3 regions of the Pseudoalteromonas sp. TB51 genome follow, and region 3 is predicted to be linked to each of the others. Evidence: predicted binding sites of a transcription regulator. Region 3 holds the regulator's gene; each other region holds the start of a gene.
The links. The regulator MetJ, encoded in region 3, represses methionine synthesis genes. The targets are predictions, from matches to a motif close to TAGACGTCTAGACGTCTA.
Positions count from the first base shown of each region.

Region 1: the regulator MetJ is predicted to act here: its motif matches at 1,495-1,512, upstream of metK (methionine adenosyltransferase).
Region 2: the regulator MetJ is predicted to act here: its motif matches at 2,946-2,963, upstream of metA (homoserine O-succinyltransferase MetA).

Region 1 is NZ_AUTO01000330.1:8,835-13,445, forward strand. Features, by position in the region: gene tkt (transketolase) at 1-1,309, opposite strand, end outside; gene metK (methionine adenosyltransferase) at 1,614-2,765, shown strand; gene L650_RS0120815 (hypothetical protein) at 3,074-3,616, shown strand; gene L650_RS0120820 (5-formyltetrahydrofolate cyclo-ligase) at 3,636-4,232, shown strand; gene rpiA (ribose-5-phosphate isomerase RpiA) at 4,270-4,611, shown strand, end outside.
Region 2 is NZ_AUTO01000283.1:15,162-19,772, forward strand. Features, by position in the region: gene L650_RS0116895 (histone deacetylase) at 1-593, opposite strand, end outside; gene L650_RS0116900 (PilZ domain-containing protein) at 656-1,012, opposite strand; gene ettA (energy-dependent translational throttle protein EttA) at 1,132-2,805, opposite strand; gene metA (homoserine O-succinyltransferase MetA) at 3,040-3,987, shown strand; gene L650_RS0116915 (homocysteine S-methyltransferase family protein) at 3,977-4,611, shown strand, end outside.
Region 3 is NZ_AUTO01000032.1:5,416-10,026, forward strand. Features, by position in the region: gene priA (primosomal protein N') at 1-382, opposite strand, end outside; gene rpmE (50S ribosomal protein L31) at 615-830, shown strand; gene L650_RS0100835 (malic enzyme-like NAD(P)-binding protein) at 1,351-2,592, shown strand; gene metJ (met regulon transcriptional regulator MetJ) at 2,654-2,974, opposite strand; gene metB (cystathionine gamma-synthase) at 3,243-4,490, shown strand.

The sequences.
Region 1 (4,611 bases), on a different contig from region 3:
TTAAGAACGTTGCACCGTAAGGAATAAAACCTTTATGAAGCGCAATACCATTCATAATTGCCGACATACCAAACTCACGTACACCGTAGTAAACGTAGTTACCGCTTGCATCATCTGCAGTTAGCCCTTTAGAGCCATCCCAAATTGTTAAGTTTGATCCAGCTAAATCGGCTGAGCCACCCATGAATTCTGGTAATAACGGGCCAAATGCATTTAATGCATTTTGCGACGCTTTACGAGATGCAGGATTTGCAGGGTTTGCTTGTAGTTGCTCTATGTACGCTTGAGATTTTTCAGCCCAATCGCCTGGGAGTTCGTTGTTAATACGGCGCTTATATTCAGCTGCAAGCTCTGGGTATGCCTTTGCATATGCCGCAAATTTTTCGTCCCAGCTAGATTCAAGCTGTTGACCTTTTTCTTTGCTATCCCACTGTGCGTAAATATCATCAGGGATTTCAAATGCACCGCCAGACCAGCCTAAAAATTCGCGAGATGCTGTAATTTCGTCATCACCTAATGGCGCGCCGTGACAATCGTGGCTACCAGATTTATTAGGTGAACCGTAACCAATCACTGTTTTACAACAAATTAGTGATGGTTTGTCAGTAACACTTTGAGCCTCTGCTATTGCAGCACTAACAGCATCGCTGTCGTGGCCATCAACGTCACTTATTACATGCCAGCCGTACGCTTTAAAGCGTGCTGGTGTATCGTCGCTAAACCAACCTTCTACTTCACCATCGATTGAAATACCGTTGTCATCCCAAAAAGCCACTAACTTGCCAAGGCCTAATGTGCCAGCAAGTGAACATGCTTCATGAGAAATACCTTCCATTAAACAACCATCACCCATAAATGCATACGTGTAGTGATCAACAATGTCGTGGCCTTCACGGTTAAATTGTGCAGCAAGCGCTTTTTCAGCAATCGCCATACCTACCGCGTTTGTGATCCCCTGACCTAGTGGGCCCGTAGTAGTTTCAATTCCTGGTGCATAACCGTACTCAGGATGGCCTGGCGTTTTAGAATGCATTTGACGGAAGTTTTTAATTTCATCAAGTGGTAAGTCGTAACCAGTTAGGTGCAATAGAGAATAGATAAGCATTGAACCGTGGCCATTTGAAAGAATAAATCTGTCACGGTCAGCCCACTCTGGATTAGTTGGATTATGCTTTAGATAATCGCGCCATAATACTTCTGCGATATCGGCCATGCCCATTGGGGCTCCAGGGTGGCCAGATTTGGCCTTTTGTACTGCGTCCATTGACAAGACGCGAATAGCATTTGCAAGTTCTTTGCGAGATGGCATGAATTCTCCTACCTTTATGTGTATTTGCGCGGGTACTTATGTGTTCGTTAATACCCTTAAGTAACTTAAGAGCTGTTATAGCAACCATTCTTACTTAATGTGGGTGCAGTGTGCAATTAAAAACCCCATAAAAATGGGCTATTATGAATATTTTTTAAGACCAAAAAGTTATTACTCATTTTATTTAGACGTCTAGGCGTAAAAACACTATGCAAGGTGTTTTGTTTTAGATAAAATACGCCCCTTAATTTTTTAGCGCTAATACCGACGTTTGTGAAGCGCAATATTTGTGAGCAGAAATACAATGGCAAAACATTTATTTACTTCTGAATCTGTTTCTGAAGGTCATCCGGATAAAATCGCCGATCAAATCTCTGATGCGGTACTTGATGCTATCCTAGAGCAAGACTCTCATGCCCGTGTTGCGTGCGAAACTTACGTAAAAACCGGTATGGTTATGGTTGGTGGTGAAATTACCACTAGCGCATGGGTTGATATTGAAGAAATTACACGTAAAACAGTACGTGAAATTGGCTACACGCATTCAGACATGGGTTTCGATGCAGACTCGTGTGCAATTTTAAACACTATTGGTAAGCAGTCTCCTGATATTAACCAAGGTGTTGACCGTACTAGCCCAGAAGAACAAGGTGCTGGCGACCAAGGCTTAATGTTTGGTTATGCATGTAACGAAACAGAAGTACTAATGCCTGCGCCAATTACTTACTCACATCGTTTAGTACAGCGCCAAGCGCAAGTACGTAAAAGCGGCGAGCTTAACTGGTTACGCCCAGATGCAAAATCTCAAGTAACTTTTGCATACGAAAACGGCAAGCCAGTAGGTATTGATGCAGTTGTACTTTCTACTCAGCACGCTGAAGAAATTTCGCAAAATGACTTAGTAGAAGCCGTGATGGAAACCATCATTAAGCCGGTACTTCCTGCAGAGCTTATTACAAGCGCGACTAAATTTTTCATTAACCCAACGGGTCGTTTTGTAATTGGCGGACCAATGGGCGATTGTGGTTTAACAGGTCGTAAAATTATCGTAGATACATACGGTGGTATGGCACGTCACGGTGGTGGTGCTTTCTCAGGCAAAGATCCATCAAAAGTTGACCGCTCAGCTGCATACGCTGCACGTTACGTAGCTAAAAACGTAGTGGCTGCAGGCCTTGCTGATAAGTGTGAGCTACAAGTATCTTACGCAATTGGTGTAGCAGAGCCTACCTCTATCAGCGTTGAAACCTTTGGTACAAGCAAGCTTGAAGAAGGTCGTTTAATTGAGCTTATTCGTGAGCACTTTGACCTACGCCCTTACGGCTTAATTCAAATGCTTGATTTAGAGCGCCCAATTTACCAACCAACAGCGGCATACGGTCACTTTGGTCGTGACGAATTCCCATGGGAACGTACAGATAAAGCAGACGCACTTCGCGCAGCTGCTGGCCTTTAAGCCAAAATGCATTAAATAATAAACGGCCCTTTTAAGGGCCGTTTTTATATCTAAAGCAAAGGCTAATTATACTATTTATATCAATTGCATTAATTTAGTTGTTTATCGTAGCACCCAATAAATAGTGCAATAACAAAGGAATTTACGGCGTACAGTTATTTTATATAAATAATTTTAACGCAGTCAATGCGCTATTTAATACGCTAAACTAATCGTGTTTTGAATTAAATTGGTATTAGCTAGCCCTCGAATTTCGTACGGTTTTAGGTATATACTCTTTGCATAATAAAAGCTTAAGGGATAAGTAAATGGCCAATAATTTTCGCGTTATGTTTGTAGGACTCGCCGAGGGCACTGAGGCTAAAACGGCCTGCGTAAATTTAGCAAGTAAGCTAAAAACGTCTGAAGATAAAGTAACTCAGTTTTTTAATGGCAAAGCACTCTTTGCACCTAGCAATAAAGACAAAGCCTTAAAGCAAGCCAAATTACTGGCAAGCCTAGGCATTAAAAGTAAGTTACAAGCCACAGGTGAGCTGCCCACTCAAAGCCCTAGCGCAGCTAGTCAGCGTGATGAACGGATTTTTGATGCCCTTGATTACATAACGAGCAGCCTGATCCGCCTAGAAGAAAAACTAGAAGAGCTAGAACAAAGACTTCCAACCAATGAGCTAAAAAGCCCTACAGACGAAAGCGATGAGTGGCAAGAAGATGATCTTATGCTTGACGAGCAGCTCGATGAACCCGTTAAAACGCGTAGCAATACTTTGTTATATTCACTGATTGCCACTGCCGTTTTACTACTTATTGTGCTTGCTGTTTACTTAGCTTTTCCTGATTTAGTGTCTATTTAATCAAAGGTGCGTAATTACAATGAGCAATAAACGTACACACATACGCCAATCTATTCGCCAATTACGCAATAATCTATCAAAAAAACAGCAAGAAAAAGCCGCGACACAGTTAAAGTTGAATTTTACTCAACAGCTAAATAGCGATAAAACAGTCTCAAAAAAACATATAGCCATTTACTTCAGTAACGATGGGGAGTTAGATACCTCATTGTTAATTAATGAGTTATGGAAACAAGGCCATACCCTTTACTTACCCGTTATACACCCATTTAATGGGGCTACTTTGCTGTTTCAACGCTATGAAAAAAACTCACCCATGAGGGCAAATCGCTATGGTATCTTGGAGCCTAAGCTGAACTGCTCTCAAATATGCCCATTAACTGATTTAGATTACTTACTGATGCCACTTGTAGCATTTGATAATCAAGGTAACAGATTAGGAATGGGGGGTGGATTTTACGATAAAACACTGGCGCAATTACACGCTTACAATTGGCAAAAACCGCAACTTATAGGCTTAGCACATAGCTGCCAAAAAGTAGATGCACTGCCAATTGAATCGTGGGATGTTCCACTTAAAACCATTATTACTCCCGATAAAATTTATCACTGGTAATAAACACCCACTACACATTTGAAATATGAGCATAACAATGACGCAAGACGAATTAAAAAAAGCAGCTGCGTGGGCTGCACTCGAGTTTGTAAAAGAAAACACCATTGTTGGTGTGGGGACAGGCTCTACCGTAAATCATTTTATTGATGCCCTAGGCACAGTAAAAGACACCATCACGGGTGCGGTATCAAGCTCTGAGGCTTCAACAGCGCGTTTACACGCGTTAGGTATTGAAGTGTTTGAGCTAAACGATGTAGATACTCTTGATGTATACGTAGACGGCGCAGATGAGATTAATGCCCAAAACGAAATGATCAAAGGCGGCGGCGCAGCACTTACCCGCGAAAAAATAGTCGCAGCCGTTGCAAAACAATTTGTT
Region 2 (4,611 bases), on a different contig from region 3:
AAATCGCTGGGGGATTTTCTAAACGGGAAGTTTTTTTCGCAGTGTATAGAGCATGTATACGCATACGGCTGATGCGCAAGCATTGCAGCTGTGCCATCGCCTTGGTGTACGTCTAAATCAAAAATGAGCACGTTGGTCACTTCACCGCTTTGTATTAATGTTTGCGCGGTAAAGGCTAAGTCGTTCACCATACAAAAACCTGAGCCAAAATCAGTGTGTGCATGGTGTGTACCGCCTGCTAAATGACAGGCTAAGCCATGCTTTAATGCTAAGCGTGCAGTTTGTAACGTGCCTTGTGGGGCGGTGAATGTACGGTTCATTAGCGGTTGCGACCAAGGTAAGCCAATGCGGCGCATAGCTTTTTCGTCTAGACGGTTATGCCATAAATCGTGAATGTAGTTTTCGCAGTGTACCAGTTCAAGTGGCTCGGGGGAGCCCAAAATAGGCTCTACTAAATTATTACCTGCAATGCCTAAACCTTTAACCTGCTCATATAAATGAGCAAATTTACTCATTACAAATCGGTGCTTAGGGTCAAAGCTAAACGAATAATTACTGTGATAGACCAAAGGTAAGTGAGGGTTTAGGCGCATAACCGTATCAATAATAAAGTTTGCGCTATGGTAATAAACTTAACTAAGGGAGTCTATTGCTGCTATTCAATCAATGAGGCAAGCTCGCGATGAAGTAATTGTTCATCGGCTAAATTAAGTTCAACTAACCGTTTTAAATAGGTAATGCTGTTTATATCTATATGGTGGCAATTAAGGCCGATGTGTTTATCTTCTATGTGGCAAATAAACACCTCCATTTTTATTTCTATATCGCTTTGTGGCAAGGTAAAGCGCAAGGTGGCTTCGCTATTTTTTGTGCCACTAAACGCCGCGCATTTAGTAATGAGTGCGCCATGTAAAGATACATCGAGTAATTTGCATGGGTAGCTCTCTCCTGCAAATTCTAATTGAGCCGCGGTTGAAAAAAGAATACGCGAGAACTGACGTCGATTTTCCATAAAACGAGTTGCCTTTATTGTAATATTTAAATCAAGCATAGCGGGAAATAGCCCATAGCGATAAAAAATGGCATAAAAAAACCCCGCATAAATGCAGGGTTTGTTATATCAGTTTACAATTAACCAATTTTTTTGTACTTAATACGCTTAGGTTGTGCAGCTTCTGCGCCTAAGGTCTTTTTAAGCCACTCTTCGTATTCAGTGTAGTTACCATCGAAAAAGTTAATTTGGCCTTCGTCGCGGTAATCTAAAATGTGCGTTGCAATACGGTCAAGGAACCAACGGTCATGCGATATACACATTACACAGCCTGGGAACTCTAAAATAGCGTTCTCAAGGGCGCGAAGTGTTTCAACATCAAGGTCATTGGTTGGCTCATCCAGTAGTACTACGTTACCACCCGCTTTTAAAAGCTTAGCAAGGTGTAAACGGTTACGCTCACCACCTGATAAGTCTTTCACAAACTTTTGCTGATCGTTACCTTTAAAGTTAAAGCGGCTAACGTATGCACGACTTGGGAACTCAAAGTTACCAATTTTTAGTACGTCTTGTCCGTCAGATATTTCTTGGAATACAGTTTTGCTTTCGTCCATGTTGCCACGGAACTGATCAACCGTTGCAAGCTCTACAGTTTCACCTACGCTAATGCTGCCGCTATCAGGTTGCTCTTCGCCGCTTAGCATTTTAAATAGGGTTGATTTACCCGCGCCATTGGCACCGATAATGCCCACAATCGCGCCTTTTGGCATACTAAAGCTTAAATCGTCGATTAATACGCGGTCGCCAAAACTCTTGCGTAAGTTATTAACTTCAAGCACTTGGTCACCTAAACGCGGGCCAGGTGGAATAAATAGCTCGTTAGTTTCGTTACGTTTTTGGTAATCAGACTGCTGTAGCTCGCTAAACTGCGCCATACGCGCTTTAGACTTAGCTTGACGACCTTTAGGGTTTGAGCGCACCCACTCAAGCTCTTGAGCAATTGATTTTTGACGTGCTTTTTCAGATTTTTGCTCTTGTTGTAAGCGCGCATCTTTTTGCTCAAGCCAAGAAGAGTAGTTACCTTCCCACGGAATACCTTCACCGCGGTCAAGCTCTAGTATCCAGCCAGCTACATTATCAAGGAAGTAACGGTCATGCGTTACCGCCACAACAGTGCCTTCGTAATCATGTAAGAAGCGCTCAAGCCAAGCAACCGACTCAGCATCTAAGTGGTTAGTAGGCTCATCGAGAATAAGCATATCTGGTTTTTCGAGTAATAAACGACAAATAGCAACACGGCGGCGCTCACCACCTGAAAGGTGCTCAATTTTAGCATCCCACTCAGGTAAACGAAGTGCATCAGCAGCGCGTTCTAAAACATTATCGATGTTGTGACCATCGTGCGCTTGAATAATCGCTTCAAGCTCACCTTGCTCTTTTGCTAGGGCGTCAAAGTCAGCGTCTTCCATTGCGTACTCGTTGTACACTTCGTCAAGGCGATTAAGGGCATGTTTTACTTCGCCAACAGCTTCTTCAACAATTTCGCGTACTGTTTTGCTTTCGTCCAGTACTGGCTCTTGCGGTAAGTAACCAATTTTAGTACCAGGTTGAGGGCGAGCTTCACCTTCAAAGTCTTGGTCAACACCGGCCATAATGCGAAGTAATGTAGATTTACCAGCACCATTTAAACCTAGCACCCCAATTTTAGCGCCAGGGAAAAAGTGCAACGAAATATCTTTTAAAATTGTGCGCTTAGGTGGCACAACTTTAGATACTCGACTCATCGAGAATATAAACTTATCAGGTAAAACCATGGAGGAAAGCCTTCAAATAATAATAAAAATTTCAATGTTGTATTGTAGTGGCTCACGGGTGAAACAGTCAACGAATGGCGGGTTTTAAAGCGCTAATGGCTGCAGGTTGATAAAGTATAAAATCATGAATAAATTTCATTTAGACATCTATACATCTAGAGGTTGATATTTTTAGCATACTGTTCATAATGAGAGCGTATAAATTCTCGGTTTTTATGAGTAGGAGTAAAAAATATGCCAATTACAGTGAAAGACGAGCTACCGGCTATTGCCCGTTTACGTGAAGAAAACGTGTTTGTAATGCCAAAAAGTCGCGCAAAAACGCAAGAAATTCGTCCTATGCGTTTGGCTATTTTAAATTTAATGCCTAATAAAGTAGAAACCGAAGTGCAGTTTATTCGTTTGCTTGCCAATTCTCCTTTACAAGTAAATGTAGAGTTATTGCGCCTAGATACGCACCGCAGCAGTAGCAACTCAGAAGAGCACCTAGATACCTTTTATCGTTATTTTTCAGAAGTGAAAGACAATAACTACGATGCGTTAATTGTTACCGGCGCGCCACTCGCACACCTTGAATACGACGATGTTGCGTACTGGGATGAGCTAAAAGTGATTATTGATTGGGCAGAGCAGCACGTTACCTCTACGCTGTTTTCGTGCTGGGCGGCGCATGCGGCGCTGTATCATCGTTACAATTTAAAACGCGATTTAAAAGAAGATAAACTTTGTGGCGTGTTTACTCACCAGTGTTACTTTGATCACGGAGCACTTACTCGTGGCTTCGACGACACCTTTTTAGTGCCGCACTCACGTTATGGCCACATAGATATAAATAAAATAAATGCCTGCGACGATATAGTGGTATTGGCAGGCTCTGAAAAAGTAGGCGCTTACTTAATGAAAAATAAGTCGGGCAGCCAAGTGTTTATAACCGGCCACCCAGAATACGATGCCGACACATTAAAAGCAGAGTACGAGCGCGATTTACAAAAAAGCCCTGATGCGCCAAAACCCGAAAACTATTTTCCAGATAACGACGCAAGCAAAAAGCCGTCAAAAACGTGGCAAAGCCATGCTTTTTTGCTGTTTTCGAACTGGTTAAATTACTACGTGTACCAAACGACCCCTTATGATATTAATTTAGTTAGCCAAGATGTGAGGACTAACAACTATGCCGAATAACGTGCAAAACAATAATAAACACAGCGAATTAAGCGCTGCATTAAAAGAGCGTATTTTAATTTTAGATGGCGCCATGGGCACCATGATCCAAACTCACAAGCTTGAAGAAGAAGACTACCGAGGCGAGCGCTTTAAAGACTGGCACGTACTAATTAAAGGCAATAACGATTTATTAAGCCTTACAAAACCTGAGTTAATTGCCAATATACACCGCAGCTTTTTAGCCGCCGGTGCAGACATTATTGAAACCAATACCTTTAACTCAACCACCATTTCGATGGAAGATTACGACATGGCAAGCATAAGCCGTGAGGTAAACTTAGAGTCGGCCAAACTCGCACGCGCAATATGTGACGAGTTCACCGCTAAAAACCCAGAAAAACCACGCTATGTAGCCGGTGTGTTAGGGCCAACCTCTAAAACCTGCTCAATTTCGCCAGATGTAAACGACCCAGGTTATCGCAATATTACCTTTGATAAGCTGGTTACTGCGTATGTTGAGTCTACCCTTGCATTAATGGAAGGCGGCGCCGATTTAATACTTATCGAAACCATTTTCGACACCCTTAATGCAAAAGCGGCCTCATTCGCAGTAGAAGAGGCGTTTGAGCAAGCAGGGCGCAC
Region 3 (4,611 bases):
CTTTTTCGGTAAGGCTAATCATGTTAATGCTGGTTTTATCTGGGTTTTCACCTTGGCGAAGCGCACCTGGCAGCGCAATGTGTATGGTTTCGCCGAGCGGATAGCAATAATAGCGTGCAGTAAAGCTAAGCAGTTCTAAATGCTGTGATGATAAAATAGGGGTTTGGTCAATAACCTCAGTAACCGCTTTAATTTTGTTATCGGGCACGTCGGTATGCGTTTTAAGAGCAAGAACAACCGCTACTTTCTTTTGATTGCCAAAAGGCACTAAAACACGCATCCCTGGCATAATAGGCGCCGAGGGCGAGATGAGTTGTTCATCTATTTTATAATCAAAGGTGCGTGGTAACGGAACTTTAATAGCAACTTCAACAAAACGCATAACAACTCATGTGATAAAGGGTAATAGCTTAATGTACTAAAAATAAGGCTAAAAACCTACATACAAATGGATGCGGTAGCGCTGGTTGGTTACTTTTTTGGCAAAAAGCGTAATTAAAGCTTGTGCGGGGCAAGCTAGTTGGATAAAATCCGCGGCCTATAAATTTGTTTTAACGACGTATGGTGCCAGACTTCGGGTTTGGAGAGCGATGCGGCCTTAACTAGAGGTTCCTATGAAAGAAGGTATTCACCCTAAGTACGAAGCAATTTCTGCAACATGTTCATGCGGAAACAAATTCGAAACTCGTTCTACTCTTTGTAAAGACATTCACCTAGACGTATGTTCTGCGTGTCACCCGTTTTACACTGGTAAACAAAAGATTTTAGACACTGGCGGCCGTGTTGATCGCTTCAACAAGCGCTTCGGTGCACTTAGCAGCAAGAAGTAATTATTGCTGTTTAGTAAAAAAAGCACCTTCGGGTGCTTTTTTTGTGCCTAAAATTCATTATTTTTACTGAAAAACCACCGATTATTGCCGTACTACGTGTGCATAACTATTTCCTGTTCTTATTCTGAATATGCATAAACCTTTGCAGACAAACTCACAATTCTTCTCTATATTTTTTATACGTTAATTTTTAACCAAGCTGCTAAAAGTGCTTATCGTGGCGATATTTGTTTTTAACGGTGATAAACGCGCTATATTGGTGCATTTTACTATTTTACTATTCTGCTATTTTACAAAAATATTGGCAGGGCAAAATGAACCTCAAAAAGCACTTTTTGAATGAATTTTTATTTGTTTAATATTGATAACTTTTAGCGAAGTTGCTGATAAATCACTTAAAATTAACGGATATAGCATATAACAGGATAGACCTGATATTGCTTGGAATTTAAAAATAATAAGAGTATCTTAGCCCCATACTCCCTCTCACTTAACTTAAATTGCAGGATACCATCGCGTTATGTCAGATTTTCGTGAACAAGCATTACACTACCACTCTCACCCCGTTCCAGGCAAAATCAGCATTGAGCTAACAAAACCAGCCGAAACGGTGCAAGACTTAGCATTAGCATACAGCCCCGGTGTTGCAGAGCCTGTGCGCGAAATTGCAGCAGACCCAGCCAATGCATATAAATATACCGGTAAAGGTAATATGGTTGCGGTGATCAGTAATGGTACGGCAATTTTAGGTTTGGGTAATTTAGGGCCATTAGCCTCTAAACCTGTTATGGAAGGTAAGGCGCTTTTATTTAAACGTTTTGCTGGCTTAGATTCTATTGATATTGAAGTTAAGCATCGCACCACCGAAGACTTTATAAATACAGTGGCTAATATTGCCGACACGTTTGGTGGTATTAACTTAGAAGATATTAAAGCGCCAGAGTGTTTTGAAATTGAAAAAGCACTTATTGAGCGTTGCAGTATTCCGGTTTTTCATGATGACCAACACGGTACCGCTATTGTAACTGCGGCAGGTATGCTTAACGCCTTAGAAGTGCAGGGCAAATCAATAGAAGATGCCATTATTGTATGTTTAGGTGCAGGCGCTGCAGCGGTTGCTTGTATGGAGCTGTTAATTAAGTGTGGTGCACTGCGCGAACATATTTATATGTTAGACCGCAAAGGGGTTATTCATACTCGCCGCGATGACTTAAACGAATACAAACAGCTTTTTGCTAACAATACAGATAAACGTACTCTACAAGATGTAATTGCTGATGCTGATGTGTTTGTAGGTGTATCGGGTCCTAACTTGCTTGCACCTGAAGATCTAAAACTAATGGCCGATAAGCCAGTGGTGTTTGCATGTTCAAACCCAGATCCTGAAATTGCACCTGAGCTTGCGCACAGTGCACGTAAAGACTTAATTATGGCAACAGGGCGTTCTGACTTCCCTAACCAAGTTAATAATGTTTTATGTTTCCCGTTTATTTTCCGTGGTGCACTTGATGTACGTGCAAGCGCAATTAACGATGAAATGAAAATAGCCGCTGTTGAAGCTATTCGTAGTATTGCTAAAGAGCCAGTGCCTGAGCAAGTATTAAAAGCAGCGGGTGTAGAAAAGCTCGAATTTGGTGCTGATTACATTATTCCTAAACCGATGGACCCGCGTTTATTACCACGTATAGCCAAGGCGGTTGCTATTGCTGCTGTTGAATCGGGCGTGGCACAAATTGACTTACCGGAAAATTATATGGCGTAATATATAGCGCTTAAACAAAAAAACCTCAGCATGCTGAGGTTTTTTTGTTTAAAAAGACGTTTTATTCTTCGTCTAAAATAGGCACTTCTAAACCCATTTCTTGCATTATTTTTTTAACTTCTTCAGGTACTTTTTCTGCGTTATCTTTACGTAGGTCATCATCATTAGGTAATGGCTGGCCTGTAAAAGCATGCAAAAACGCTTCGCATAGTAACTCGCTGTTTGTTGCATGACGCAGGTTGTTTATTTGACGACGTGTACGCTCATCAGTTAATACTTTTAATACATTTAGCGGGATCGAAACGGTGATCTTTTTAACTTGCTCTGATTTTTTCCCGTGTTCTGCGTATGGGTGAATATACTCACCATTCCATTTAGCCATAAGATGTATCGTTGCCTCAGATTATTAATTTCTCACACGGCGTAAAAAGCGTGTAAATATGCGTGAAATTCTATCGTTTTAAAAAAGATAGTCAAATAATAGATAGCAATCTATCTTAATAAGCTGGCTGTAATAGTAAATACAGCTTTCTTGAAGTTTTACGCGTCTGTTATTTTTAGCCATCTAGAGCTTTAAAAGCTTTGACTTATTATAATGGATAACTTACTCTTTTAGACGTCTAAACATCCAAATTAATCAGGTGACGAATATGAGCGAAAAAAACAAAGCAACCATTGCTGTACGAAATGGGGTTGATGCCGATAAACATCATGGCGCCGTTGTACCGCCAATTTATTTATCGACGACTTATTCGTTTGCCGATTTTGATACTAAGCGCGCATACGACTATGGGCGCAGTGGTAATCCTAATCGCGATATTTTAGCTGACACTCTAGCAGAGCTTGAAGGTGGCGCACGCGGAATTATTACTGCTACGGGCATGGCAGCAGTGCACTTAGCCACACAGTTATTAAATAACGATGATACATTGGTTATTCCTCACGATTGTTATGGCGGCAGCTACCGTTTATTTACGTCGTTAGAAAAGCGCGGCTTGCTTAAACTTAAAGTGCTTGATTTAACTAAACCAGAAAGCCTAGAACAAATTTTAACCATTAAACCTAAATTAATTTGGATAGAAACACCAAGTAACCCTGTGCTGCGCCTAACGGATATTAAAGCCGTGACGGATATAGCAAAACAGTGCGGTGCATTAGTGGCCGCCGATAACACCTTTTTATCACCGGCATTACAAAACCCAATTAAGTTTGGCGTAGATATTGTTGTGCACTCAACCACTAAATATATAAACGGCCATTCTGATGTTGTAGGCGGTGCAGTTGTTGCTGCAACACAAGAGCTTGGTGATGAGCTTGCTTGGTGGGCCAATAACATTGGTATTACCGGCGCACCATTTGATAGCTATTTAACGTTACGTGGTTTACGTACTTTAAATGTGCGTTTAAAACAGCACCAAGAAAATGCCCTGGCAATTGCTAAATACCTAGAAAGCTCTGAGTATGTTAGCCAAGTTTACTACCCAGGCCTTGAATCGCATCCTCAACATGCGCTTGCTAAAGCCCAACAGCTTGGGTTTGGTGGTATGGTTAGTTTTGATATTAAAGGCGATGTGAATGATGCTGCGGCGTTTTTAACAAGCCTTAAAGAATTTAGCTTAGCAGAATCGTTAGGTGGGGTTGAGAGTTTAATTTGTCATCCTGCGACCATGACTCACGCAGGTATGGAAGCTCAAGCACGTTTAGAGGCGGGTGTGGGCGATACGCTAATTCGTATTTCGGTCGGTATTGAAGATATAGAAGACCTACTGGCTGATTTTGAACGTGTATTTAACCTAGTTAAACCTGGGCAAAATAAAAATGTAGGGCGTGTTGGTAAAGCTGCGGGCAATGCCAATGGTGATGTAAAGCAGCAGGCTGCTCATCCAGCTTTGTGGTGATTGAGTATGGTAAAAAGTGTACATAAATTTGGCGGCTCGAGCTTAAGCTCGGGCGAGCGCTATCAAAGTGTGGCAAAAATAATTATTGGCCACACACAGCCTGGCGATTGCGTGGTTGTAT